2 regions of the Streptomyces sp. NPDC058637 genome follow, and region 1 is predicted to be linked to the other one. Evidence: riboswitches for the same ligand, from Rfam matches in the RefSeq annotation. Region 1 holds a riboswitch; the other holds the start of a gene.
The links. Region 1 has a riboswitch for glycine ahead of gcvT (glycine cleavage system aminomethyltransferase GcvT). Riboswitches for the same ligand answer to the same signal wherever they lie in the genome.
Positions count from the first base shown of each region.

Region 2: it holds a riboswitch for glycine, as region 1 does, so the genes downstream of both, gcvP (aminomethyl-transferring glycine dehydrogenase) here and gcvT (glycine cleavage system aminomethyltransferase GcvT) in region 1, are expected to answer to the same signal.

Region 1 is NZ_JBHXRD010000025.1:84,507-98,748, reverse strand. It holds gene ACFWVP_RS24465 (fatty acid desaturase family protein) at 1-140, opposite strand, end outside; gene ACFWVP_RS24460 (ferredoxin reductase) at 148-1,203, opposite strand; gene ACFWVP_RS24455 (PucR family transcriptional regulator) at 1,290-2,429, shown strand; gene ACFWVP_RS24450 (cold-shock protein) at 2,656-2,859, shown strand; gene ACFWVP_RS24445 (L-serine ammonia-lyase) at 3,041-4,426, opposite strand; gene glyA (serine hydroxymethyltransferase) at 4,581-5,840, opposite strand; gene gcvH (glycine cleavage system protein GcvH) at 5,859-6,236, opposite strand; gene gcvT (glycine cleavage system aminomethyltransferase GcvT) at 6,327-7,448, opposite strand; glycine riboswitch at 7,626-7,723, opposite strand; gene ACFWVP_RS24425 (AAA family ATPase) at 7,933-8,607, shown strand; gene ACFWVP_RS24420 (enhanced serine sensitivity protein SseB) at 8,747-9,517, shown strand; gene ACFWVP_RS24415 (enhanced serine sensitivity protein SseB C-terminal domain-containing protein) at 9,660-10,451, shown strand; gene ACFWVP_RS24410 (ABC transporter substrate-binding protein) at 10,639-12,306, shown strand; gene ACFWVP_RS24405 (ABC transporter permease) at 12,392-13,396, shown strand; gene ACFWVP_RS24400 (ABC transporter permease) at 13,398-14,242, shown strand, end outside.
Region 2 is NZ_JBHXRD010000009.1:223,536-237,777, forward strand. It holds gene ACFWVP_RS11995 (EamA family transporter) at 1-147, opposite strand, end outside; gene ACFWVP_RS12000 (Clp protease N-terminal domain-containing protein) at 215-751, opposite strand; gene ACFWVP_RS12005 (PadR family transcriptional regulator) at 939-1,544, opposite strand; gene ACFWVP_RS12010 (DUF4259 domain-containing protein) at 2,601-2,972, opposite strand; gene ACFWVP_RS12015 (CPBP family intramembrane glutamic endopeptidase) at 3,111-3,890, opposite strand; gene ACFWVP_RS12020 (glutamate--cysteine ligase) at 4,121-5,626, opposite strand; gene ACFWVP_RS12025 (hypothetical protein) at 6,117-6,722, shown strand; gene ACFWVP_RS12030 (DUF5999 family protein) at 7,013-7,219, shown strand; gene gcvP (aminomethyl-transferring glycine dehydrogenase) at 7,290-10,175, opposite strand; glycine riboswitch at 10,371-10,467, opposite strand; gene ACFWVP_RS12040 (PRC-barrel domain-containing protein) at 10,602-10,976, shown strand; gene ACFWVP_RS12045 (DNA polymerase IV) at 10,895-12,388, opposite strand; gene ACFWVP_RS12050 (MerR family transcriptional regulator) at 12,463-13,080, opposite strand; gene ACFWVP_RS12055 (bifunctional nuclease family protein) at 13,250-13,723, opposite strand; gene ACFWVP_RS12060 (MerR family transcriptional regulator) at 13,777-14,242, opposite strand, start outside.

The DNA.
Region 1 (14,242 bases):
GCCGAGATGACCTTGCGGATGTAGGCGGCGTCTTTCTCGCCGCGGCCGGCGATCACCTCGTCGCGAATGGCGTCCAGTTCGCGGCCAAGCTCCTCGATCTGCTCCGCGGTCAGGTGGGCGGTGGGGTCGATGGCGGTCAAGATGCTCCTACCGTTCGATGTCGCAGGGGCCCGCCGCGGCGGACACACAGGTCTGGATGAGGACGCCCGGCTCGGCCTCGGTGATCTCGCCGGTGCGCAGGTCGCGGACGGCGCCCGCCTTGAGCGGCGTGACGCAGCCGAAGCAGATGCCCATGCGGCACCCGGAGGGCATGAGCACGCCGGCCTCCTCGCCGATGTCCAGCAACGGCGTGGCGCCGTCCGCGTCGACGGTCTTGCCGGTGGCGCTGAACGTGACCGCGCCGCCGGCGCCGGCGACGACGACGCTGGGGCGGAAGCGTTCGGTGTGCAGGCGCTCTTGTACACCGTGCCCGGTCCAGTGCTCTTCGGCGGCGTCCAGCAGGCCCGTGGGCCCGCAAGCCCAGGTCTCGCGCTCGGCCCAGTCGGGCACGAGTGCGTCGAGACGGGCGATGTCGAGCATGCCGTCTGTGTCGGTGTGCACCTCGGTGAGCCGCAGCTTCTTGTCCGCGACCAGGTCGTGCAGTTCGTTGCGGAAGATCACGTCTTGCGGCTGTGGCGCGCAGTGGACCATGACGACGTCGTCGAACTCGATGTCGCGCAGCATGCCCATCACGGGCGTGATGCCGCTGCCGGCCGTCAGGTAGAGCACCTTGGCGGGCTTGGCCTGCGGCAGCACGAAGTCACCGGTCGGCTGGTCGAGCTGGATCAGGGTGCCCGGTTTCGCTCTGCGGACCAGGTGGCCGCTGACCTTGCCGTCCGGGATCGCCTTCACGGTGATCGTGAGGCGGCCGTCCTGGCGGTTCGTCGGCGAGGTGATGGAGTAGGCACGCCACAGGCGCACCCCGTCGACGTCGACCCCGATCCGCACGTACTGACCGGCTGTGTGGCCGCGCCAGCCCCGTCCCGGCCTGATCACGATGGTCGCGGCGTCACCCGTCTCGGGGTGCACGGCCTCGATGCGCCCACGCAAGTCGGCGCCCGCACGCAGCGGGCTGACCAGGTCGAGGTAGTCCGACGGCAGCAGCGGCGTCGTGACCATCTCCAGCAGTTTCCACGCCCTGCTGCGGAGGGCTGCACTCGTCATGTCTCCAGCTTGCTGCGCCTCAAGGCGTAAAGTCCTGACCGTAGGATGTGAATCTGGTCGGCTGAATTGTTCGTAGGGAACAAAACGTGAGCCATGCAACCCGGAGGGCCAGCGAACTGGCCCTGGACGAGACGACGGTCACCGCACTTCGGGCCGCGCTGAAGACCACCGCCGACGAGGTCGTCCAGGCGATCATCGACGAGGTCCCTCCCTACGCCAACGCCCTTTCGGGCCGTATGGGCGGCACCATCCGCCGAGCCGTCCGCACCGCCCTGGGGCACTACCTGGACCTCGCGAGCGGGAACGCCACAGGCGGCGACGCCGGTGACGCGGCCTACGAGCTGGGCCGCGGCGAGGTGCGCTCCGGCCGTTCGATGGACGCCCTGCTCAGCGCGTACCGCGTCGGCGCCCGCGTGGCCTGGCGATGCCTGGCAGCGGGTGCCGTACCCGCAGGTCTGCCCGCCGCCGAGGTCGCCAAGTTCGCCGAGCTGACCTTCGCGTACATCGACGAGCTCTCCGCCGCGAGCGCCGCGGGCCACGCCGACGAACTGGCCGCCCGGGGCAGGGCCCACGAGCGCCACCTGGAACACCTGGCCCGCGACCTCCTCGCCGGCGCGAGCCCGGACGTGCTGCTGGCCTCTGTTCAACGGGCCGGGTGGCAGCCCCCGGTTTCGCTGACCGCGGTCCTGCTGCCCGCCGCCCAGGCCCGGCCTGCCTACCGCGCGCTCGACCCGAGCACCCTCGTCCTCGACGATCTACCGGACGCCACCGGTGTGCTGCTCGTCCCCGATGCGGACCGATCACACCTCTTGCGGCAGCTGACCGACCGCACCGCCGTGGTCGGCCCGGCCCGACCATGGACTCGTGCGTCCGCCTCGTACGCACGAGCCGTACGCGCGCGCTCCCTCTCCTCCGATATTCGCGACACCGAGGACCACCTGCCCGAGCTGATGCTGAGCGCCGACCTGGACGCGTTCGCAGACCTTCGTGCCCGAGCCCTCGCACCGCTGCGGACCTTGCCTGTCGCGACCGCACGACGCCTGGAGGAGACGTTGCGGGCGTGGCTGCTGCACCAGGGCAGGCGGGATGAGGTGGCGGCGGCGTTGTTCGTCCATCCGCAGACAGTCCGGTACCGGATGACGCAGCTGCGGGAGCTGTTTCCGGATCTCGCATCGCCACACCGGGTCCTCGAACTGACGCTGGCGGTCGCTCTTCGGGTCAGCTGACGAGTACTGACTCATTCTCGGTGCCATCAGCCGGCTCATGGAGCCTGCCAGGCCGGTGGCCACGGCTACTTCGCGCACCGCGCACCGCTGGTGTGGGCAGGCGTCGGGAGGGCGGGCCGAGAAGTGCGCCGGTCGGGGTGGACCGTGCTGTGCCGCAGGAACCAGGGCGATCACCTCCGCCTTCCGCATCGTGTGGGAGGCGTTCACCGACTGGAAGGCACGAGACATGGCTACGGGAACCGTGAAGTGGGTCAACGCGGAGAAGGGCTTCGGCTTCATCGCCCAGGACGCTGGCGGCCCGGACGTCTTCGCCCACTACTCGGCGATCAACTCCTCGGGCTTCCGTGAGCTCCAGGAGGGCCAAGCCGTGACGTTCGACGTCACTCAGGGCCAGAAGGGCCCCCAGGCGGAGAACATCGACCTCGCCTGATCCCCCTACCTTGCGTGGCCGACTCGAACCGCGACCAGCGAGGCCCCTCGGGGGACGTCCCGCGGACTTTTCGGGGACTTTCACGTCTGTCCCAGGGACCTTTCGGGGACATTCCGCCAGGTGAGCAGGGCAGGCCTGACAGCGCCGAAAGGTACGGACGCGCTGGTCAGGGCCTGTCTTCCTAGCACTCGATGATGTTCACCGCGAGCCCGCCGCGCGCGGTCTCCTTGTACTTGACGCTCATGTCCGCGCCCGTCTCCTTCATGGTCTTGATGACCTTGTCGAGGGAGACCTTGTGGCTGCCGTCGCCGCGCAGCGCCATCCTGGCCGCCGTGACCGCCTTCACGGCCGCCATGCCGTTGCGCTCGATGCAGGGGATCTGGACCAGGCCGCCCACCGGGTCGCAGGTCAGGCCGAGGTTGTGCTCCATGCCGATCTCGGCCGCGTTCTCCACCTGCTCGGCGGAGCCGCCCAGGACCTCGGCGAGGGCGCCCGCCGCCATGGAGCAGGCGGAGCCGACCTCGCCCTGGCAGCCGACCTCGGCGCCGGAGATCGAGGCGTTCTCCTTGAAGAGCATGCCGATGGCTCCGGCGGCCAGCAGGAAGCGGACGACGCTGTCGTCCTTCTCCGTCTCGGTGCAGCCGCCGGCGGCGAAGTTCATGTAGTAGTGCAGGACGGCCGGGATGATGCCCGCGGCGCCGTTCGTCGGGGCGGTCACGACACGGCCGCCCGCGGCGTTCTCCTCGTTGACGGCCATCGCGTAGAGGGTGATCCACTCCATCGCGTGCGCCTGCGGATCGCCCTCGGCACGCAGCTGACGGGCCGAGTTCGCGGCGCGGCGGCGGACCTTCAGGCCGCCGGGCAGGATGCCCTCGCGGGACATGCCGCGCGAGACACAGGCCTGCATGACGCGCCAGATCTCCAGGAGGCCGGTGCGGATCTCGTCCTCGGTGCGCCAGGCCTTCTCGTTCTCCAGCATCAGGGAGGAGATGGACAAACCCGTCTCACGGGCGAGCCGCAGCAGCTCGTCGCCGGTGCGGAAGGGGTGCCTGAGGACGGTGTCGTCCGGGACGATCGGGTTCTCGCCGGCCACCGCGTCCTCGTCGACGACGAAGCCGCCGCCGACCGAGTAGTACGTCTTCTCCAGGAGCGTGGCGCCCTCGTGGTCGTACGCGAGGACCGTCATCCCGTTGGCGTGGTACGGCAGCGCCTTGCGGCGGTGCAGGACCAGCTGCTCGTCGGCGTCGAAGGGGATCTCGTGCATGCCGAGGAGGTTGATGCGCCCCGTGGAGCGGATCACCTCGACACGGGCGTCGGCACCCTCCACGTCGACGGTGCGGGGCGACTCGCCCTCCAGACCGAGCAGGACCGCCTTGGGGGTGCCGTGGCCGTGGCCGGTCGCGCCGAGCGAGCCGTACAGCTCCGCCCGTATCGACGTGGTGTGGGCCAGCAGGCCCTCGTTCTTGAGGCGGCGGGCGAACATGCGGGCCGCGCGCATCGGGCCGACGGTGTGGGAGCTGGACGGGCCGATGCCGACCGAGAAGAGGTCGAAGACCGAGATGGCCACGGGAGTACTCCTAAGGGGTTGGTAGACGCCGTTGTCTGCCGGGTGGTGCGGGACGGGCCGGTGGGCACGAAGAGCGCGGGGACAGGGGTGGGGGCACCGTGCTCACTCTTCAGTGTGCGCGGTGCCCCCACCCGGCGTGCGAACTGCGGGTGACCTACTTGAGGCCGGGGTACAGCGGGAACTTCCCGGCGAGCGCGCTCACACGGGCCTTGAGGTCGTCGGCGTCGTAGGCCGGCTTGAGCGCGGAGGCGATGATCTCCGCGACCTCGGTGAAGTCCTCGGCCTGGAAGCCACGGGTCGCCAGGGCCGGCGTACCGATCCGGAGACCGGAGGTGACCATCGGGGGCCGCGGGTCGTTCGGGATGGCGTTCCGGTTGACCGTGATGCCCAGCTCGTGGAGCCGGTCCTCCGCCTGCCGGCCGTCCAGCTCGGAGTTGCGCAGGTCGACGAGGACCAGGTGGACGTCCGTACCGCCGGAGAGGACGGAGACGCCCACCTCGGAGACGTCCGGCTGGACCAGCCGCTCGGCCAGGATGCGGGCGCCGTCCAGGGTGCGCTGCTGCCGCTCCTTGAACTCCTCGCCCGCCGCGATCTTGAACGAGACCGCCTTGGCGGCGATCACGTGCTCCAGCGGGCCGCCCTGCTGACCGGGGAAGACCGCGGAGTTGATCTTCTTGGCGAGCTCCTGCGTCGACAGGATCACGCCGCCGCGCGGACCGCCGAGGGTCTTGTGCGTGGTGGTCGTGACCACGTGGGCGTGCGGCACCGGGTTCGGGTGCAGCCCCGCGGCGACCAGGCCGGCGAAGTGCGCCATGTCGACCATCAGGTACGCGCCGACCTCGTCCGCGATGCGGCGGAAGGCGGCGAAGTCGAGCTGACGCGGGTACGCGGACCAGCCGGCCACGATCAGCTTCGGCTTGGACTCCTTGGCCAGGCGCTCGACCTCGGCCATGTCCACGACACCGGTGTCGTCCACGTGGTACGGGACCACGTTGTAGAGCTTGCCGGAGAAGTTGATCTTCATGCCGTGGGTCAGGTGACCGCCGTGGGCGAGGTTCAGGCCCATGATCGTGTCGCCCGGCTTCAGCAGCGCGAACATCGCGGCGGCGTTCGCCTGCGCACCGGAGTGCGGCTGGACGTTCGCGGCCTCGGCGCCGAAGAGCGCCTTGATGCGGTCGATGGCGATCTGCTCGACCACGTCGACGTGCTCACAGCCGCCGTAGTAACGGCGGCCCGGGTAGCCCTCGGCGTACTTGTTGGTGAGGACGGAGCCCTGAGCCTCCATGACCGCGACCGGAGCGAAGTTCTCCGAGGCGATCATCTCGAGGGTGGACTGCTGGCGGTGGAGCTCGGCGTCGACGGCGGCGGCGACGTCCGGGTCCAGCTCGTGGAGGGAGGAGTTCAGAAGCGACATCAGGTGGTCCCTTGGGTCTCAGTTACCGGAGAACTCGGTGTACTCGTCGGCGGAGAGAAGGTCCTTCGGCTCCTCCGCGACACGCACCTTGAACAGCCAGCCGCCCTCGAAGGGGGCGGAGTTCACCAGCGACGGGTCGTCCACGACGTCCTGGTTCGCCGCGGTCACCTCGCCGGTCACCGGCGAGTACAGGTCGCTGACCGACTTGGTCGACTCCAGCTCGCCGCAGGTCTCGCCCGCGGTCACCGTGTCACCGACCTCCGGGAGCTGCGCGTAGACGACGTCCCCGAGCGCGTTGGCCGCGAACTCGGTGATGCCGACCGTGGCCACGCCGTCCTCGAGGGCCGACAGCCACTCGTGCTCCTTGCTGTACCGCAGCTGCTGGGGGTTGCTCATGGTCTGAATTCTCCTGTACGCGGGGGAGTGCTGATGAACGGTGGTCTTGCGTGGTGAGACGGGACTACGTCACGTCCCGGGCGAGCGGGACTACTTCTCGCGCTTGTAGAAGGGCAGCGCCACGACCTCGTACGGTTCGTGCGCGCCCCGGATGTCGACGGCGACACCCTCGGTGCCGGGCGCGGCGTACGCCGCGTCCACGTACGCCATGGCGATCGGCCTGCCCAGCGTGGGGGAGGGGGCGCCCGAGGTGACCTCGCCGACGACCTGACCCCCGGCGACGACGGAGAACCCGGCGCGCGGGACCCTGCGGCCCTCGGCGACCAGGCCGACCAGCTTGCGCGGCGGAGCGGTCTCGGCCCGCTCGGCGGCGGCCTCCAGCGCCTCGCGCCCGACGAAGTCGCCCTCCTTCTCGAACTTCACGACCCGGCCGAGACCCGCGTCGAAGGGGGTCAGCGCGGTGGTCAGCTCGTGCCCGTACAGCGGCATGCCCGCCTCCAGGCGCAGCGTGTCGCGGCAGGAGAGACCGCACGGGATCAGGCCGTGCGGGGCACCCGCCTCGGTGAGGGCCTTCCACAGCTGCTCGGCGTGCTCCGGGGAGACGAAGAGCTCGAAGCCGTCCTCGCCGGTGTAGCCGGTGCGCGCGATGAGCGCCGGGACGCCGGCGACCGTGCCCGGCAGGCCCGCGTAGTACTTCAGTCCGTCCAGGTCGGCGTCCGTGACCGACTTCAGGATCGCGGGGGACCCGGGTCCCTGGACGGCGAGCAGCGCGTACGCGTCCCGGTCGTCCCGCACCTCGGCGTCGAAGGCCCCGGCACGCCCGACGAGCGTGTCCAGGACGGTCTGGGCGTTGCCCGCGTTCGCGACGATCATGTACTCGGTCTCGCCGAGGCGGTAGACGATCAGGTCGTCCAGGATCCCGCCGTCCTCGGCGACGATCATCGTGTAGCGGGCCCGCCCCGGGCCCACGGTGGCGATGTTGCCGACCAGGGCGTAATTCAGGAAGGACGCCGCCTGCGGTCCGGTCACGGTGATCTCGCCCATGTGCGACAGGTCGAAGAGACCGGCCCGGGTACGCACGGCGTTGTGCTCGTCGCGCTCACTGGCGTAGCGCAGGGGCATGTCCCAGCCCGCGAAGTCGGTCATGGTCGCGCCCAGCGAACGGTGCAGCGCGTCGAGGGCGGTGAGACGGGAGGCGGGGGCAGTGCTCATGGATACGGCTCCAGGGCATGACGACAGAGGACGATCCCTCCCCATCTGTCATCGGAACCTGAGAGGTTCGCCGGGACCCCCTGAAAGGGTCCGGGAGGGGGTCTGAACGGGTCAGCCCCTCCGGGGTCGGCTTGCACCTTGGGTGGAGCCGCAGAACGGCCCGCTTTTCAGATCTGCCTCATCCGCGCGGTACGGGGCCTGAGAGATTCAAGGGAGGAACTTGCTCCTTCGGCGCCCGGTGCACACAGTGACCGGGACTCTCCCGCGCGGATTCAAACGGCCGGTATGGAGTTGGCGGGGTCATCATCGCACGCATTGCGGGAGAGTGGGGTGTCCGGATCCGTACGGGCGGCCCGCGGCCGGAAGGCACCCGCACGGCGGCGCGCCCGGCACGGCCCGTACAGCCGTAACCGGTTGTGCCGCATTACCTTTTCTTTACACTTCTCGGGAGGTCAGGTGTGGGTGACTCGGCAGGGGGAGGGCGATGACGTTGCAGCGCTACGTGACAACTACAGGAGCAGCGCGCGGTGCGATGCCCGCACAGCAGGGGGCACCCGCCCGGGAGCTTCCGGGCGCGCACGCCCCGGTGGTGCGTGACCTGCGGGGCCGGGGCGGGCAAGGCCCGCGCAGCCTGGACTTCGCGGCGGGCGACGTGGTGGTGGTCTCCGGGCTGCCCGGCAGCGGGAAGTCGACGCTGATCCGGCGCGCGGTCCGGGAACACGCGATCGACTCCCAGGACACCAGGGACCGCTGGGCGGCCTCGCTGCCCGGCTTACTCCCGTACGCCCTGTACCGCCCCCTGGTGCGCGTCGCGCACTACTTCGGGCTGTGGCGGGCGCTGCGCTCCGGCGGATCCGTCGTCGTGCACGACTGCGGTACGCAGGCATGGGTGCGGCGGTGGCTGGCGCGCGCGGCCCGACGGCGCACCGGCACCCTGCACCTCGTCCTGCTCGACGTCACCCCGCAGGTGGCCAGGGAGGGGCAGCGGGAGCGCGGCCGCGGGGTCTCGGGCTACGCCTTCGCCCGCCACCGGCGCGCGGTGGGGCGCCTGCTGCGCGACACCGAGGACGGACTGCTGCCGCCGGGCTGCGCCTCCGCGGTGCTCCTCGACCGTGAGGCCGCCGCGGCGATCACCCTGGTCTCGTTTGCAGACGCATAGGCCGGGAATCGCCGTCCGGCTGTCCGGAATCTGGACGGTACGGCGGTCCCGGCCCGCGTCGTCGTCCCTGTCACCGCCGTCCGGGCGCGGCTCGTCTAAGGTTTCTGCCGCACAGCATGGCGAGAAGGGGACACACACCGTGGACATTCCGGCCCAGGCCCACGTCCATCCGCAGCACGGATGGCCGGCCAACGAGCTCGAAGAAGTGCTCAGCGCGGCCCTCGGCGTGCCCGGGGCCGGAAGCCGGCTCGTCGAGGTCCTCGGCCGCAGCCAGGTCTGGGTCCCCCTCCCGAACGGTGGCGGACCCGACAGCCCCGACCTGGACCTGCCGACGGTCGACATCGACGGTGGCGCCTACGTCCCCGTGTTCAGCTCCGAGGCGCAGTTCCTGCACTGCGTCGGCTCCCACATGTCCTTCGCCGTGGCGCCCGCCCGGGAGTTCGCCCGCGGACTCCCGCCCCAGCTGGGCATCGCGGTCAACCCGGGCGGGGCCGTCGGCGTACCGCTGCCGCCCCCGGCCGTGGCCGAGCTCTGCAAGGCCGGACGCACCCCGCTGGACGGGCCCGGTGGTGGTGGGCGGGTGCGGCTGTACGAGCCGGACTGGAAGGAGGACCCCGTCGACTTCCTCGCCGCGGTGGCCGCCGAATTCCAGGACATCGGCGTGGTGAGCACCGCCCGCCGGGCACTGGCCAGCATCGAGGGCGGCGACCCGGTCCTCTTCGTCGGCGTCGAATGCGCCACCTGGGACGGCGCCGGGCAGAGCGCCCCGCTGGACGCCCTGGGCCGCGCCCTGGGCCGGGTCCAGGCTCCCTGGCCGGTCAATCTCGTCCTTCTCGACGTGACCCAGGACCCGGTGGGTGACTGGATGTCGGACAAGGTCAGGCCGTTCTACCGGCGCGAGGGGCACTGAGCACACGCCGCCCGTGACGTCGAGCCGGTGTCAGGGACGGCACATAAGCTGGTTTGATGGCGAGGTCGCCCCGTGTGCCCGGGCGCGGCGGAACGACACCGCGAGACAGCGGACAGCGGATCGATGAGGGGCGGGACCCAGGGTGAGTGCGTCAGGCACCGCGGCGGCCGGAGAGGTCGAGCACATGCTGCGGCAGGTGACCCCCGGACGCCTCGACGCGTACGAGGCGCTGCTGCGGGCGCTGTCCGAGGGCCGGATCTGGATGCTGCTCTGGCACGGCACGGCGGGCTCGCCCGACGCCCAGTACGGCAACATGGAGGTCGAAGGCCTCGGCTACGCCCCCTGTGTGACCTCCGCCCAGGAGCTCTCGGCCAGCGGCTGGAACAGGGCCCACGAGCTGATCACCGGCCGCGACATCGCGCGCGCCCTCTTCCCCGACCGCTGGGGCATCTGGCTCAACCCGCACGCCCCCGGCGGCGGCCTCGGCATCCCCTGGCTCGACCTGCGCCGCATCGCGACGGGCCTCGACCGGATGCCGGCCGGCCCGCTGCGGCTGACGGAACCCGCCATCGAGATCCCGCAGTTCTACGCCCTCCTGTCGCACAACGCCCACCGCACCCCGGCCGTCCGCGCACTGCGCCGCGCCTGGGTACAGCCCGCGCTCGGCGCCCCGTACCTCGCGATCGGACTCGACCTCTACGACACGGGCCGGCCCTCCGTCGACTCGGTCCGCGCGATGATGCGGCAGTCGATCGGCGTCGTTCCCGACGGGCTGCCGGTCTCCACCGTCTCGATGTCCGACGAATACGATCCGGTCGCGATGTGGCTGCGCGCGAACTCCCGACCGTTCTACGACCGCGAGGCGCACGCCCAGGCGGGCCCGCCGCCCGCCGCCGCTCCCGGGTACGGCTACCCGCCGTCACAGCTCCACTGAACTGGTCCTGATTTCGAACCGGTTAACAAGCGCGGGCAGGATGTCCCGTATCTGTCCGCTTTGTTGAGTGTCCGGGTCTCAGGTAGGTATCACCGCTATGCGGACTGTTCTCCGCACTGCTTCGCGAATGTAGTGTTCGGGCCAATCAATGCCTCTCCACACACTGCTGACCTGGGGTGGACCCACCATGCGAATAAACAAGTCCCGAACCGTTCGGGCGATCACGGCGGCCGTGGCCGTCGGTCTGATCGCCACGGGCTGCTCCAGTGAGCGGGACAACGATGCCAAGGACGGAGCGAAGGACACCTTCGTCTTCGCCGGTGCGGGCGACCCCGGGTCCCTCGACCCCGCGCTCGCCAGCGACGGTGAGACCTTCCGGGTCACGCGTCAGGCGTTCGAAGCCCTCCTCGAGCACGAGTCCGGCGGCAGCAAGCTCGTCGGCGGACTGGCCGAGACGTGGGAGAGCAACGCCGCCGGCACGGTGTGGACGTTCAACCTGCGCAAGGACGTGAAGTTCCACGACGGCGAGACGTTCGACGCCGACGCGGTCTGCGCGAACTACGACCACTGGTTCAACTGGGCGGGCACGTACCAGTCCAGCGCGGTCTCGTACTACTGGCAGTCCATCATGGGCGGCTTCGCGAAGAACGAGGACGCCGAGGCGCCCGCGGCGAACTACAAGTCCTGCACCGCGAAGGACGCCAACACGGCGGTCATCGAGGTCAACGAGCCCTCGGCGAACCTGCCCGGCGGCTTCTCGCTGCAGGCCCTGGCGATCCACTCGCCGAAGGCCCTCAAGGAGTACGAGAAGCAGGACGCGACCGCCAAGGGCGACGCGATCACGTACCCCAAGTACAGCCAGGAGGCCGGCACGGTCGCCGGCACCGGCCCGTACAAGATCACCAAGTGGAACAAGAGCAACAAGGAAGTCAGCCTCGAGCGCTTCGACGGCTACTGGGGCGACAAGGCCAAGGTGAAGAACCTGGTCTTCCGCACGATCGACACCGAGGAGGGCCGCCGCCAGGCGCTCCAGGCCGGTGACATCGACGGATACGACCTGGTCGCACCCGCCGACATCAAGACGCTGGAGGGCGAGGGCTACGAGGTCCCGACCCGTGACGTCTTCAACCTCTTCTACGTGGGCATGACCCAGTCGAAGAACAAGGCGCTGCAGAAGCCCGAGGTCCGCCAGGCCATCGCGCACGCCATCGACCGCGAGAACATCGTCAAGACCCAGCTGCCCGAGGGCGGCAAGGTCGCCACGCAGTTCATGCCCGACACGGTCGCCGGCTACTCGGACAAGGTGAAGGAGTTCGCCTTCGACACCGCCAAGGCGAAGCAGCTCCTCAAGGGCGCCGGCGAGAGCAAGCTCTCCGTCGAGTTCTGCTACCCGACCGAGGTCACCCGCCCCTACATGCCTGCCCCGCAGGACATGTTCGAGCTGATGAAGGCCGACCTCGAGAAGGCCGGCATCACGGTCGTCCCGAAGGCCATGAAGTGGGCCCCGGACTACCTGGACGCCACCGAGGCCGGCTCCTGCGCCCTGCACATGCTGGGCTGGACCGGTGACTTCAACGACGGCTACAACTTCATCGGCACCTGGTTCGCCGGCGCCGACAAGCAGTGGGGCTTCAAGGACGCCAAGGTCTTCGACTCGGTGAACGCCGCGTCGAAGGAGACCGACCCGGCCGCCCGCGTCGAGGCCTACAAGAAGGCCAACGAGACCATCATGGAGTACCTGCCGGGTCTCCCGATCTCGTCGTCGCCGCCCGCCATCGCGTTCGCCAAGAACGTCAACCCGCCGAAGGTCTCCCCGCTGACGCAGGAGAACTTCGCCGAGGTCTCCTTCAAGTAACCGCACATCAGTGGGTTCGCCCGGCCACAGCTTCCCGGTGGCCGGGCGGGCCCACTTTTCGACACGTAAGAAAGGGGCACGCGGGGTGCTGCGACTCGTCGTACGAAGACTGCTACAGCTCATACCCACCCTGCTCGGCCTGTCGGTTCTCCTCTTCCTGTGGCTGAACCGACTGCCCGGCGGACCCGCCTCAGCGATCCTGGGCGAGCGGGCGACCGAAGCCGAAGTGACGCGCATCAACCGGGCGTTGGGACTCGACGAGCCGGTCTACGTCCAGTACTGGCGCTTCCTCAAGCGCATCTTCGAACTGGACCTCGGCACCTCCACCCAGACCGGTCAGCCGGTGTGGGACGAATTCGTCCTGCGCTTCCCGGCCACCGTGGAACTCAGCGTCGCGGCGATCGTCATCGCGATCCTGGTCGGCATCCCACTCGGCTACCTCGCCGCCCGCCACCGCGGCGGCTGGCTCGACGTGGCCTCGGTGTCCGGATCGCTGATCGGCATCTGCATCCCCGTGTTCTTCCTCGCGCTGATGCTCAAGGGCATCTTCGCGGTCGAACTGGGCATCTTCCCGAGCTACGGCCGGCTCTCCACCGGTCTCGACGCCACCGACATCACCGGTTTCGCCACCCTGGACGGCCTGCTGACCGGTGAGCTCGACGCGACCTGGGACGCGATCATGCACCTCGTGCTGCCCGCGATCGCCCTCGCGTCCATCCCGCTCGCCGTGATCGTGCGGATGACCAGGGCCAGCGTCCTGGAGGTCCTCGGCGAGGACTACATCCGCACCGCCGAGTCCAAGGGCCTGGAGAAGCGCGTCGTACGCGGCCGGCACGTGCTCCGCAACGCGCTGCTCCCCGTGGTCACCGCGGTCGGCCTGCTGACCGGAAGCCTGCTCTCCGGTGCGGTGCTCACGGAGTCGGTCTTCTCGTTCGGAGGGATCGGCTCCTTCATCCGTACCTCGATCGACGCCCGCGACTACCCGGTCCTGGTCGGGTTCATCCTCTTCATCGCGATGGTGTACGTCCTCATCAACCTGCTGGTCGACGTCGCCTACAGCATCATCGACCCGAGAGTGCGGGTGCACTGACGTGACTGCATCGACCAAGAGGGCCGACAAGATCGACCGGCTCGCCGAGCTGACCCAGCAGACCGAGTCGACCTCCGGCGCGAGCCTGTGGCGCGAGGCGCTGCGGCGGCTGCGGAGCAGCAAGATGGCCATCATCGGCGCGGTCGTCATCGGCCTGTTCGTGGTGATGGCGATCGTGGGACCGTGGATCGCCCCGTACAGCCCCACCGCCCAGACCTGGCGCGGTGAAGTCTTCACCAACCAGGGCAAGTTCGTCGGCATGCGCGGCGAGAACTGGTTCGGCCTCGACCACCTGGGCCGTGACCTCTTCTCCCGCATGCTCGTCGGGGCACGCCAGACCCTGCTCGTGGGTGTGGTCTCCATGCTCATCGGCCTGGTCATCGGCGCCGCCGTCGGCGTCCTGTCCGGTGCCGCCGCGACGCTCGGCGGCAGGACCGGTCAGCGGATCGACACCGTGATCATGCGCATCACCGACCTCATGCTGTCGCTGCCCTCGCTGCTGCTCGCGGTCTCCGTCGCGGCGGTCATGGGCCAGTCCCTGACCACCGTGATGATCGCCGTCGGTGTCGTCCAGATCCCCGTCTTCGCCCGTCTGCTGCGTGGCTCGATGCTCGCCCAGGGCGGCGCGGACTACGTCCTGGCGGCCAAGGCGCTCGGCATCCGGAAGAAGCGGATCGTCCTCACGCAGATCCTGCCCAACTCGCTGAGCCCGGTGATCGTCCAGGCGACGCTCAGCCTCGCCACCGCGATCATCGAAGCCGCGGCCCTGTCCTACCTCGGCCTCGGAAACCCGGACCCGGCGATCCCGGAGTGGGGCGTCATGCTCTCCCAGGCGCAGCGGTTCTT
Region 2 (14,242 bases), on a different contig from region 1:
GGCTCCGGCCACCCGCAGCCACACCACGTGCAGGGGGTCGAGCCCCGCCTCGATCAGCGGCTTGGCCGCCACCCCTGAACCACCGAATGCGAAGGCCGAGGCAAGGGCCAGGCCCAGACCGGCACTTCTCCTCTGAGACGCGTGCATCGGCACATCATGGCAGCTGACGTCAGGAGCGTCATCACCGTCACCCCTGTCGGTTCCGTGTCCATGATCACCCCGGCACAGCCCCTGCCAGCCGGTCGGCCGTCCGGCCCGCGAGCCATGCCGCGTCGACGCCCGCATGCTCCAGCACCTCGACGGCCCGGCACTGCCGGTCCGCCACCAGGGCGGCGAGGAGATCGAGGCCACCGGCGCGGGGCTCACCGCGCAGGCCCGCACCCCGCACCGCGCGGGCCAGGGCCGCCGCGGCCGAGGGCGACCACAGGTCGGCCGTGTCCTGCAGGGCGGGCAGCGCACCCGAGCGTTCCGGCACACCCTGCCAGCGGAGGCCGTACCCGATGCTGCGCTGCACGAGATAGCCGAGGACCCTGGCCGGCCGCGGCCCGTCGTCGAACGCCTCCCGGACCTCGGAGTCGGATTCGATCAGGGAGTGGAGGAGGTGCGCCGTGTCGGTGTGACGGTCACCGTCGCGCACCGCCCGCCTGCGCGCACCGGTCGCGACCGCGGCCATCTCCGGGGTGAGCCCGGCCGCGGGCTCTACGGGGTTCGGCGGGGCCTGTACGGGGATCCATCGCGTCGGATTGTGCACGATTCCCACCTCATCAGCCCCCAAGGGCGAATACGTCCCCGGTACGGCCCATCCGGCCCTCCCACCGAGGACGGGCACGTCCGGGTGGTTCCTCATCCCTACGGATGAGATCTCGTCGCCGGGAACAGCACAGGGGCCCCGCGGACTGCCGCGGGGCCCCTGCCGGCCTCCGTTCGCACCGCACGACTCAGCGATCGTCGTCGGCGAGGATGAGGTACAGCTTCTTCCGGGCGTCGTTGATCACGGTGAGCGCCTTCTGCCGCTGGTCGGCCGAGCCGGTCTTCCAGACCTGGCCGAACGCCTCCATCAGACCGAAACCGGCCTGCCGGATCTCGTTCACGCCCTCCCAGTCGACACCGCGCCCCGCTTCCTCCCACGGCGCCTCGGAGCCGGATTCGGCCTCGGTGCGACCCGCCTCGGTGAGCGTGAACAGCTTCTTGCCGCCCTCGCTGGCGCTGACGATCAGACCCTCGTCCTCCAGCAGCTGAAGCGTCGGGTAGACCGAGCCGGGACTGGGCCGCCAGGCTCCGCCGCTGCGCTCGCCGATCTCCTGGATCATCTCGTAGCCGTGCATCGATCGGTCCTTGAGCAGCGCCAGGATCGACGCGCGTACGTCGCCGCGCCGCGCCCTCCCCCGACCGCCGCCCCTGCCGCCGCGTCCGCCGCCGAAGGGCCCGCCACCGAAGGGAGGCCCGAACGGCCCGAAGGCGGCCCGTCCCCCCTCGAAGCCCGGCCTGCCCTGACGCCCGGGGCCGTAGTTCCCGTGTTCGTGTCCGTGTCCATGTGAACGCATCACTGCGCTCCTTTCATCATTGATCGGTCGTGATACGTCAACGATATATCGGAAGCTATCGCCTGACAAGACCGGCCCTTATCAGGTGGGTTCTCCGTCGCGGGCAAGGTGCGATCCCCGGGGGAACCGGCCGAAGGTGAGCGTGTTCGGACGCGTTCGCGTTTGCCGGGTGCGGAACGGAGCTGATGGAGTCCGAGACATACGCCGTCGGTCCCCGACCCGCCGGGCTGCCCTGACGGCTGCGGGAGGAGATCGGAGAGGACGCCATTCCCCGACGGGACACATACACGCCGACACACTCCGTCCCCAGCGGCGCGCGAACAGGATCCCCATAGCCCCCGGCGACTCGCGGCCCGTGGCCCTGTTCTCCGAGCAGTGCGAGGGCTACTGCCGGAGTGTGGACGGCCGGGCCGGCCCCAACCTGGCGTGCGAGGGGCGAGCGGACCGTGTCGACCCGCATGGACGACTGCGGACTGTGGCACAGACGGTACGGCTGGAGCCCGAGGCAGCCGTACACCGCCCCTCAGGGCTCTCAGCTCTCCCCAGCACCGCGTCCCCGCCCGTCGAACCTGACAAGAGCGGGAAGCTCCCTCCGGGGAGCGGCAGCAGGCATCGCGCCCACCTCGTGGCGGTCACCGAGGACCGCCCGGCGCCCCTCCCCGCCGGCCCCGTCACCGAACTGCTCGGCCACGCCGTCGGCCGCCGCCTTTCCACGGTTCCAGGGGCCAGGGCCGTGGACCCGACCCATGAACCGGGGCCGGCAGCCTGCGTCTGGCCCGTCCTCGGATCCCCCCTCCCCGGCCCGTCCCGAGGTCCTCCTGGCCCACCGCCACCCCGTCACGGGCGCCGAGGGATCCGTGGTGCCGCTGGACAGGAGTTCCGGGCGCACCTCGCCCACCTTGGCAAGGCCTCACCGCCACCCGCGATTGGGGGCTTCCCGGAGGGCGTCCCGCGCGACGACCACCCCTGGCCCCCGCGCCCTTGGCGCCCCACCACCTCGTCGCCTCCCAGGACACCCCCGGCCGCCAGAAGCTGGTCCACCGGAACCGGAGGCCCCTACTTCGCTGCCGCCGACGCCTCGGCCAGCTGCTCGAACGTCTTGTTGAGTACCGCCCGGCGTTCGTCCTTGTACGCGGGCTTCGGCTCCAGGGCGTCGATCGTGCGCTCCCACACCGCGAGGAACGTCTCCTGCCAGGTCCGGATCACCTCGGGCGCAGGGAGGCTGACGCCTACCCATCCCTGCCGGTCGAGGACGAGCAGCAGCTCCAGATCGCAGGGGACGGTCACACCCCAGTACTCGTCCGGTTCGAGCTCCACCGGATCACCGGCCATCGCCTCCGCGATCTCGGTCACCAGCCGGTCGGCCAGCACCGAGAGATGATCCGCCGCCGTGTCGTTGTCGAAGTTGCCCGCGCCCCACGTGCCCACTGTTCCGCCTCCGCCTCGTGCGTCGTCTCCACCCGTAATCACAGCAGACGGCACTGACAGCGATGCCGGTACCCAGATTCCGGTTACCGTGGGCCCGCCGGTACATGACGTCCTGCTGGAGGGCACGAGCCGACCCCGTCACGGCGTGGGCAGCCAGCCCACCTTGCCGGCGAGCAGCGCGTAGCCGACGAACGCCCCGATGTCGAGCAGGGCGTGCGCAACGACCAGCGGCCCGACACGCTCCCAGCGCCGGTACAGCAGGACGAAGACGACGCCCATCACCATGTTCCCGATGAAGCCGCCGATTCCCTGGTACAGGTGGTACGAGCCGCGCAGCACGGAGCTGGCCAGCAGGGCCGCCATCGGGGTCCACCCCAACTGCCCCAGTCTGCGCAGCAGGTAGCCGACGACGACCACTTCCTCCACGACCGAGTTCTGCACCGCGGAGAGGATCAGTACCGGGAACTTCCACCACACCTCGGGCAGCGACTCAGGGACCACCGTCAGGTTGAATCCGCCGGCCCGTGCGACGAGGTAGAAGGCCAGCCCCGCGCTGCCGATCCCCGCCGCGATCAGCGTGCCGCGGCCCAGGTCCGGCCAGGGCTTCGTCCGGTCGAAGCCGAGGGTCCGCAGACCGGCTCCCTCCCGGATCAGCAGATGGGCCACCAGCGCGACCGGTACCAGTGCCGAAGCGATGCCGAACAGCTGCCAGGAGAGGTCCAGCCACGGCCGCCCGGGGGCGTACGAACCGTTCAGCGTCGCGGCCTGGTCCTTCAGGCCCCCCGGCTTCGTCAGCGATCCGACGAAACTGATCAGGGCGGACACCCCGCTGGCCCCGAGCGAGAGAGCCAGCACCAGCAGCGTCTCCGAGCGCAGCGTCCGCCGTGACACCTCCTCATGAGCGATGAATTCAGCCACGCGCCCCGCCTCCACCCGTACACCCGCCCTCAGCCGTGCGTCATTGCGTCATAGCTTGCCCGACGGCAACAGGACGGCCCGACACCGGTGCGGCCCGACACCGGTGCGGCCCCGACACCGGTGCGGCCTGACACCGGTGCGGCCCGACACCGGTGCAGCCTGACACCAGGCGGGAGGCGACAGGGCGGGTACGAGCGGCGGGTGCGGCGGCGCGGGCCGCCGTGGGCTCCTCAGGGGCGGGGGAAGCCGACCGGCCAGGTGTGCACCGGCTCGCCCGACTGCATCAGCTCGCCGTAGCGCCGGGTGGTGGCCGCCAGTGCCCCGTCCCGTTCGAGGCCCGCCTCCAGGGCCCGGTGGTACGTGTCGACCTGCCAGGAGGCCCCGTTGACGCGGCGGCGGCAGCGCTCCTCGATCACGCCCAGGTAGAGGTCGCGGTCGGCGGGCTCGATGTTCCAGGCGTCCAGCCCGGCGGCGGCGAGCGGCAGGAGTTCGTCCCGCACCAGCTTGACGGCCGGCACCTTCGCCACGCCTCCCGAGCGCCCGGGGCGCGGCCACAGCAGCTCGGCGTCGATCCCGTACCGGCAGGCGTTGTCGAAGTTCTCCGCGGCGGCCTCGAAGGTCAGCTTGGTCCACACCGGCCGCGGCTCGTCGGCCAGTGCGCGCACCAGGCCGTAGTAGAAGGCCGCGTTGGCGATCACGTCGACGACCGTGGGCCCGGCGGGCAGGACCCGGTTCTCCACCCTCAGATGGGGGACGCCGTCGGCCAGCCCGTACACCGGCCGGTTCCACCGGTAGACCGTGCCGTTGTGCAGGACGAGTTCGGCCAGGGTGGGCACACCGCCCTCGTCGAGCACCCGCAGCGGTTCCTCGTCGTCACAGATGGGCAGCAGGGGCGGGAAGTACCGCAGGTTCTCCTCGAAGAGTTCGTACGCGGAATCGATCCAGCGCTCCCCGAACCACGTCCTGGGCCGCACTCCCTGATTCCTGAGCTCGGGCGGCCGTACGTCCGTGGCCTGCTGGAACAGCGGCGGCCGCGACTCCCGCCAGAGCTCCTTGCCGAACAGGAAGGGGGCGTTGGCCCCGAGGGCGACCTGGACGGGCGCGATGGCCTGGGCCGCGTTCCACACGTCGGCGAAGCGGGCCGGCGTCACCTGCAGGTGCAACTGCACCGAGGTGCAGGCCGATTCGGGGGCGATGGACGCGGAGGACGCGACGAGTCGTTCGACGCCTTCGATATCGAGGACGAAATCCTCGCCGCGGGCCGCCGCCATTTGGTCGTTGAGGAGGGTGTACCGGTCCACGTCCGACAGATTGGCCGAGACGACGTCGGCCTGGCCGAGCGTCGGCAGGATACCGATCATCACGATCCCGGCGTCCACCTCCGCGGCCTTCCGGTGCGCATAGGCGAGCCCGGTGCGCAGCTCCTCGGCGAGCTGATCGAAAACCCGTCCGCTCAGCCGGTGCGGGAGAATATTTACTTCCAGGTTGAACATCCCTAGTTCGGTCTGGAAATCCCGGCTGGCGATTCGCTGGAGGACCTCGGCATTCCGCATGCGCGGCATGCCGTCCGGTCCAGCGAGATTCAACTCGATCTCCAGTCCCATGAGATTCCTGGGCCGATCGAACCTCTCCTCCGACAGCAGCCGCCCCAGCCCCTCCAGGCACTGGTTCAGCTTCTTGCGGTACACCTGCCGATCGGACAGATCAAAGGTGTCCGCCACGACCTTCTCGCCCATCGAAGGGTCCCTCCTCGGGTGGGCGGCCCGCGGCACAGGCCGCTCGCGTCACGATCGATAATGCCCCGACGAGGTGATCCATAACGCCCCCACACCCCTCGGACACCCAGTAGTCTGATGGAGGAAGCCGGAGGCACATTCCGTCGGCATGCAGCATACGGAGTGCGCGTTGTCAGGAGCACAGGGAAACACCGACGTGTTTCAGCCTACCGCCGCGTCGCGAGATTTCCTGACCACGGACTTCCTGGATGGGCCAAAGGCACAGAAACTCCGCAATTCAAAGACTCAAATTCGCCTTGCGGACAATATGCGCGACAGGTAGCCGAAACATCGTGTGAACATTTGTCGTATAAACTCTGCGAACGAGGCAGAGAGTTGACGCATCGGCCCGTCCGCCCCGTCACCGGCCTTCCTCTGGCCCCGCACGCCGACAGCGCCGTCTGCACCCGCCCACGCATCACCGTGTCTCCGAAGTGAGAGGCGACCCACTATGCCGCTGCATGTTTCTCCGGCCCCAGCGCCCGCACTGCGCAGCGTTCTCGCAGCACTCGGTTCTCCCACCGCGGTCCGCGAGGCCCACACACCCGCTCTCCGATCCGTCCAGGGATCGCTGAGCCCCGAACTGCCCCTCCCCGTCCATGTACTGGACCGGATCGTGCCGAACGAGGCAGCACCGCGCACCCGCCTCGCGGGCTGGCGCTTCCTGATCCGCAACGGCGGGCGCGCCGTCGCCGCGGCGGACACCATGCTCACCGCCGACGGGTGGACCTTCTCGCACTTCTTCGAAGGGCCGTACCTCGCCTCGACCGAACTCGCCGTGCGACAGGCCGAGTCGGCGGCAGCGCACTACCAGCCGCGTCTGCTGTCCATCCCGGAGCTGTACATGCTCACCCTGTGGCTGCACGACGACACCGGGGCCGACGCCGCGGCCGGGGTGCTCGCCCCGACCGATGTGCTCGTGCCCCTGGCGCCCGCGCCTCCCGGGATCACCGCCCATCGCCCGCACCGGGTCGCCGATCTGCTCCCGGTCATGACCCTGCGTGTCGCCCCCGCTCCGGTTCCGGAGCTCCCCGGCCTCCTGGGGTCGCCGGCCTGACCTCCCGTACCCGTGCGCCCCCGCCGTGCGAACGGCGGGGGCGCATCCGTCCGCCCGTCCGGACTAGCCCGGTCAGGTCACCCCGAACCACCCGAAGGGACAGTGCGGTTGCGTTGAACCGTCCGGCCGGGTGATGCGTCATGGAAGGAGAACAGGAGCTGCGGCGAAATCCCTGCGGAACGACGCCCGTAGGGCAACACTGGGACCGGACCGATTTGATACGGGGGCGGGCCGTGAACACACCGTCAAGCCGCAGGACACTCGACTCAACGCAGCGAAAGAACCCATCCATGTGCCAGCACCAGCCACCCTGCCCGACCGCAGACTCCGCCGACCGGGAAGCCGCCCGCCTGACGGCACACCACCCGGAACAGGGCTGGAGCCTGCTGTGCAACGGCGTCCTGCTCTTCGAGGACACCGGTGAGCTGCTCCCGGACGGGCAGATCATCGCCCCGCACCGGACGCTGAGAAGCGGCCAGGTGATGAAAGCCGCCTGACCACGGCGGAAGAGACACAGGGGCCGGCCGGAGAAGTCTCCGCACCGGCCCCGAGGCGTGTCCGCGCGGCCTACTGGTCGTACTCGTCCAGGGGCGGGCAGGAGCAGACCAGGTTGCGGTCGCCGAACGCCCCGTCGATCCGGCGCACCGGCGGCCAGTACTTGTCGGCCGGCGTGACACCGGCCGGGAAGACCGCCACCTCGCGGCTGTAGGAGTGCGTCCACTCGCCGCCCAGCGCGGCCGCGGTGTGCGGTGCGTTGCGCAGCGGGTTGTCGTCCGCGGGCCACGTGCCGGCAGCGACCTTCTCGATCTCACCGCGAATGGCGATCATCGTGTCGCAGAACCGGTCGAGCTCGGCGAGGTCCTCGCTCTCGGTCGGCTCGATCATCAGCGTCCCGGCCACCGGGAACGACATCGTCGGCGAGTGGAAGCCGTAGTCGATCAGCCGCTTGGCGATGTCGTCGATGCTGACTCCGGTCGCCCTGGAGATCGGGCGCAGGTCCACGATGCACTCGTGCGCGACCAGACCGGCCGGGCCGTTGTACAGGATCGGGAAGTGCGGCTCCAGACGCTTGGCGATGTAGTTGGCCGCGAGCACGGCGACCTGCGTCGCCCGCTTCAGGCCCTCGCCGCCCATCAGCCGTACGTACGCCCACGAGATGGGCAGGATGCCGGCCGAGCCCCACGGGGCGGCCGAGATCGGCCCGACACCGGTCTCCGGGCCCGCGGCGGGCTGGAGCGGGTGGTTCGGGAGGTACGGCGCCAGGTGCGCGCGCACACCGACGGGACCGACACCGGGGCCGCCGCCACCGTGCGGGATGCAGAAGGTCTTGTGCAGGTTCAGGTGGGAGACGTCGCCGCCGAACTTGCCCGGCTTGGCCAGACCGACGAGCGCGTTGAGGTTGGCGCCGTCCACGTACACCTGGCCGCCCGCGTCGTGCACCTCGCCGCAGATGGCGGCCACGTGCTCCTCGAAGACACCGTGCGTGGAGGGGTAGGTGATCATCAGTACGGCGAGCTCGTCGCGGTGCTTCTCGATCTTGGCGCGGAGGTCCTCGATGTCGACCTCGCCGTCGTCGGCGGTCTTCACCACGACGACCTTCATGCCGGCCATCACGGCGCTCGCGGCGTTGGTGCCGTGCGCGGAGGACGGGATGAGGCAGACGGTCCGCTGCTCCTCGCCGTTGGCCCGGTGGTAGGCGCGCACGGCCAGGAGACCGGCGAACTCGCCCTGCGAGCCGGCGTTGGGCTGGAGGGAGACGGCGTCGTAGCCGGTGACCTCGGCGAGACGCTCCTCCAGCTCGCGGATGAGCGTGAGGAAGCCCTGGGCCTGCTCGGCCGGCGCGAAGGGGTGCAGCGCGCCGAATTCGGGCCAGGTGATCGACTCCATCTCGGCGGTCGCGTTGAGCTTCATCGTGCAGGAACCGAGCGGGATCATGCCGCGGTCCAGCGCGTAGTCACGGTCGGCGAGCTTGCGCAGGTAGCGCAGCATCGCCGTCTCGGAACGGTGCTGGTGGAAGACCGGGTGGGTGAGGAAGGAGTCGGTGCGCAGCAGGTTCTCGGGGAGCGCGTCGGCGGCCCCGGCGTCGAGGGTCTCGATGTCGCCGACGGCACCGAAGGCCGCCCAGACGGCGGCGATCTGGGTGCGGGTGGTGGTCTCGTCGCAGGCGACGGAGATCCGGTCGGCGTCGACGAGCCGCAGGTTGACCCCGCGCTCGCGGGCGCCGGCGACCACGCCTGCCGCTCCGCCCGGAACGCGGACGGTCAGGGTGTCGAAGTACGCCTCGTGCACGACGTCGGCGCCGGCGGCCCGCAGCCCCTCGGCGAGGATCGTGGCGAACCGGTGCGTACGCCGGGCGATGGTCCGCAGGCCCTCGGGGCCGTGGTAGACCGCGTACATACCGGCCATGACGGCGAGCAGCACCTGTGCGGTACAGATGTTGCTGGTGGCCTTCTCGCGGCGGATGTGCTGCTCGCGGGTCTGCAGCGCCAGGCGGTATGCCTTGTCGCCGTCGGCGTCGACGGAGACCCCGACGAGGCGGCCGGGCAGGCTGCGGGCGAACTTCTCGCGTACGGCCATGAAGCCGGCGTGCGGTCCGCCGAAGCCCATCGGGACGCCGAAGCGCTGTGTGGTGCCGACGGCGATGTCCGCGCCCAGTTCACCGGGCGAGGTCAGCAGGGTCAGCGCCAGCAGGTCGGCGGCGACGGTGACGACCGCCCCGAGCTCGTGGGCCTGCTCGATGACGGGCTTGATGTCCCGGACCGCTCCGGAGGCACCCGGGTACTGCAGCAGTACGCCGAAGACGCCCCGCTCGGCGACGTCGGCCGGAATTCCGCCGGACAGATCCGTGACGACGACCTCGACGCCCGTCGGCTCGGCGCGGGTCTCGATCACCGCGACCGTCTGCGGCAGGGTGTCGGCGTCGACCAGGAAGACGCCCTCCTTGACCTTGCCGACGCGCCGCGCCAGGGCCATGGCCTCGGCCGCCGCCGTGCCCTCGTCGAGGAGCGAGGCCCCCGAGGTCGGCAGACCGGTGAGGTCCGCCACCATCGTCTGGAAGTTCAGCAGGGCTTCGAGCCGCCCCTGGGAGATCTCCGGCTGGTACGGCGTGTACGCCGTGTACCAGGCCGGGTTCTCCATGACGTTGCGCAGGATCACCGGCGGGGTGAACGTGCCGTAGTAGCCGAGCCCGATCATCGGGGCGAGCACCTTATTGCGGTCGGCGAGACGTCGCAGCTCGGCCAGGACCTCGGCCTCGGTACGGGCAGCCGGAAGGTTCAGCGCCTCGGCGCTCTTGATCACGTCGGGCACCGCGGCGGCGGTGAGCTCGTCGAGGGAGCCGTAGCCGACCTGGGCGAGCATCTTCGCCTGGGCCTCGGCGTCGGGCCCGATGTGGCGCTGCTCGAACGGAATGCCCTGCTCCAGCTGGGAGAGCGGAGTGCGACGGGGGGTCATGATGGAGGCCTCCTGGTCTGTCACGACCTGCGAGGGGCACCACGGCGTGGCAGCCCGAACGGCCTCCCCATCTGTCATCTCGACCTGAGAGCTTCACCGGCACGGCCCGGGGGCGCACCGGCTTTCACCGTCGGTGAGGACGGGGGTCCGTCGCGGCACGTGCCGCACGGATCCCGCCCTGCTTTCCAGAGTGACCTCGTCCGCGCGGTACGGGGGCCTGAGAGATTCCGGGGAGGAGTTGCTCCTTCGGCGCCTCCGGAACTGCTCCGGAGGACTCTCCCGCGCGGGGTCGGCAGCCGTGTTCCAGACTACCAGCGGGCCCGGCACCGGCCGTCTCGAGTGGCCGAAGCCCCGGATCTGGCCTTTCGTAGTGCCTGTGGAGCAGTTGCGACCACCCTGATGCAGTTGCGACCAGTGGGAGGCACCGTGCAGACCGACATCGATCCGCGCAGCCTGATCGGCCGGAAGGCCTTCGACCGCAAGGGCGCCAAGATCGGAACGGTGGACGAGGTCTATCTCGACGATGCCACCGGTGTACCCGAGTGGGCCGCCGTACGGACCGGGCTCTTCACCCGGGACGCGTTCGTCCCGCTGGAACCGAGCGAATTCGTCGACGGCACACTGGTGATCCCCTTCGACCGCGCCCTGATCAAGGACGCGCCCGACTTCGGTGTGGGCCGCCATCTGTCCCCCGAGCAGGAGCTCCAGCTCTACCGCCACTACGGGCTGGACTCGGCCCCCTCCGGCGGAACCACCGGCCCGGACAGGGACTTCGGCAGGCTGGCCGGCCACGAGGAGTAGTCCACCGGGTTCCGCACCAGGGGCAGCGGGTCGGCGGGCCGGAGCTCCGGATCGTCGATACGGAACGTGCGCACCCGGCCGGGCGGCATCCCCGGCTCCTCGAACCGCACGGTGACACGGCCGACCCCGCTGCCCTGCACCCAGCCGTGGCCGTGGACCTCGTGCCGTACGTCGTGCCCGGCCTGCCAGCGCCGGGCGGACAGCGGCACGGCGCTCCCGCCCTCGGTGTCCCCCTCCGCCGCGGAGGCCCGCCCGTCCGGCACGGTGGCGCCCGCGGCCCCCTGCTCCTCGGCCCCCTGCTCCTGCGCGGCCTGCTGCTCGTGCGCGGCCTGCCGGGCGTCTGCGGCCTGCGCGAAGAGATCCTCCTGCGTGAAGTCGGCGAGCCCCGTGACTCCCACTCCCAGCAGCCGTACGCCACCCGTGGTGTCGACGGCCTCCAGGAGCCGGGCCGCGGCCTCCCTGACGACCGTGGGGTCGTCCGTGGGGCCGCGGAGGGTCTCGGACCTGGTCAGCGTCGAGAAGTCGTAGCGGCGGACCTTGAGCACGACGGTCCGGCCGGACCGTCCGGCGCCCCTGAGCCGTTGGACGCACCGGTCGGCCAGCCGCTCCACCTCCGTCCGGACGCGCACCCTGTCGTGCAGGTCCACATCGAAGGTGTCCTCGACCGACACGGACTTCGCGTCCCGCTCCGCGACGACCGGGCGGTCGTCGTACCCCAGCGCCATGCGGTAGAGCCCGACGCCGTGTGCCTTGCCCAGCAGTCGCACGAGCTCCGCCTCGCCCGCCTCCGCCAGGTCGTGGACCACGGTCATGCCCGCGCGCCGGAGGTGGTCACCGGTGGCCGGCCCCACCCCCGGGAGGGTCCGTACGGACATGGGGGCCAGCAGTTCACGCTCGGTACCCGGCTCGATCAGCAGCAGCCCGTTCGGTTTCGCCTCCTCGGAAGCGATCTTCGCCAGCATCTTGGAGCCCGCCAGACCCACGGAAGCGCTGAGTCCGGTGACTCCCCTGATGACCGTCCGCAACTGCTCACCGACCCTGCGGGCCGACCCGGAGTCGTCGGCGACCCCGCCCGCCTCCAGATCGACGAAGGCCTCGTCCAGGCTGAGAGGCTCGACGAGCGGGGACAGCCGCCCGAGCAGCTCCATCACCTGGTCGCTCACCGTGCGGTAGAGCGAGAAGCGGGGCACCAGATAGGCCGCGTTGGGCGCCAGCCGCCTGGCCTGCGCCATCGGCATCGCGGAGTGGACACCGAGCCGCCGGGCCTCGTAGGAGGCGGTGGCGACCACACCGCGCATGCCCAGACCGCCCACGACGACCGGTTTGCCGCGCAGGCTGGGCTTCGACGCCTGCTCCGCGGAGGCGTAGAAGGCATCCATGTCCAGATGCAGGATGGTGGGTGCGGCTCTCACGCCACCGATGCTGCCCTACGCCACTGACAACGGGACTGCCCGGCGCACGCGCGGCGCGGGGCGGTCCCGGTGGCTCAGCCCGCGCGGTTGCGCCTCCGGGCCAGCTCGTCGGTGGGATTGTTGCCGACCAGCGTCTCGCCGGTGTCGACGCGCTCGCCGTGCAGCTGGGACAACGCGGCGTCCACGTCCCGCCAGACGACACCCACGGCGATCCCGAAGACCCCCTGGCCCCCCTGGAGCAGTTTCACGACCTCGTCGGGCGAGGAGCACTCGTAGACCGTCGCCCCGTCGCTCATGAGGGTCATCCGCTCGAGATCCGTGAATCCCCGGGCCCTCAGGTGCTGGACCGTGGTGCGGATGTTCTGCAGAGCGACACCCGTGTCCAGGAACCGCTTGACGATCTTGAGGAGTACCACGTCCCGGAAACTGTAGAGACGCTGTGTCCCGGACCCGTAGGCCGGGCGCACACTCGGCTCCACGAGCCCCGTCCGCGCCCAGTAGTCGAGCTGCCGGTAAGTGATCCCGGCCGCTGCGCATGCTGTCGGCCCCCGATAGCCGATGTCACCTGCCACTGCCACACCGTCCGCTGCCATCATCGCCGGCTGAACCGGCTGTCTGATGGTGTGGTCGGCCGCACTGCCGTGCTGCCGGTACGGCCCACCCGCAGCCGTACCGTCGCCGCTGCTTCTCACGCCGACCTCCGTCCTTGACCTGCCCACTCGAAGGTAGGCAGTCACCAGGGGTGCGTCAACGATCGCCACACTCGGCACGCCGAGTGATAATCACCCTGAGGGTGGTTTCCCGTGACCGATTCCGGGGAACGGCTTCTCGGATGCGCTGACAGAGGCCCCTGTGGGACGGTCACTGGCTGTTCGTACCGAAGTCCTCCGGCGAGATCTGGTCGAGGAACTCGCGGAACTTCTCCACCTCGTCCTCCTGCTCGTCCGGGATGGCGATTCCGGCGTCGTCGAGCACCCCGTCACTGCCGTAGATCGGCGTACCGGTGCGCAGGGCGAGCGCTATGGCGTCGGACGGCCGCGCGCTCACCTCGACCCCGCTGGCGAAGACCAGCTCCGCGTAGAAGACCCCTTCGCGGAGGTCCGTGATGCGGACCTCCGTGAGCTCCTGGCCCACGGCCTCGAGCACATCCTTGAAGAGATCATGGGTCAGCGGCCTGGCCGGAGCCATGCCCTGCTGGGCGAAGGCGATCGCGGTCGCTTCCCCAGGGCCGATCCAAATAGGGAGGTACCGGTCGCCTCCCACTTCACGCAGGAGCACGATCGGTTGGTTGGAGGGCATTTCCACCCGGACACCCACAACGTCGAGCTCGTTCACACAGCAACCCTAGGACGTGCCCGCCATGTTTGGATAGTCGGGCTCCTCCGCGGTCAGTGGAAGCGGACCTTCAGAGCGGTCTGGACGAGCGCGGCGTGGAGCCGGACGGAGAGCTCCGCGAGCTCCCTCGCGGTGGCCTCCGCATGGGCCCTGGTCTGCGGATTCCGGTGCAGGCGCAGGGGTGCGACAACCTGCTCGACCAGCCCGGCCTCCCGTTCGGCAGCCGCTTTCACCGCACGCAGATGCCGAGGCTCCAGACCGAATCGCCCCAGATCCGCCACAAGCCGTGCCACGGTGACCGCCTCGGCCTCGTAGCTGCCCCCGGGCGTGGGGACGATCAGCCCGTACGACTCCCACTCGTCGAGCTGCTCCTCGGACACCTCCGCGGCGGCGAGAAGCTCGGAGCGGCCGATACGGGCGGCGGTGGCCCTCCCGGGGTCCGGGTCCCAGCGGCCGTCCGCCGGCTCGCCCTGGCCGCCGCCGGACGGCAGCGCGGCCCGCCCCCCGCGCGCCAGGGCG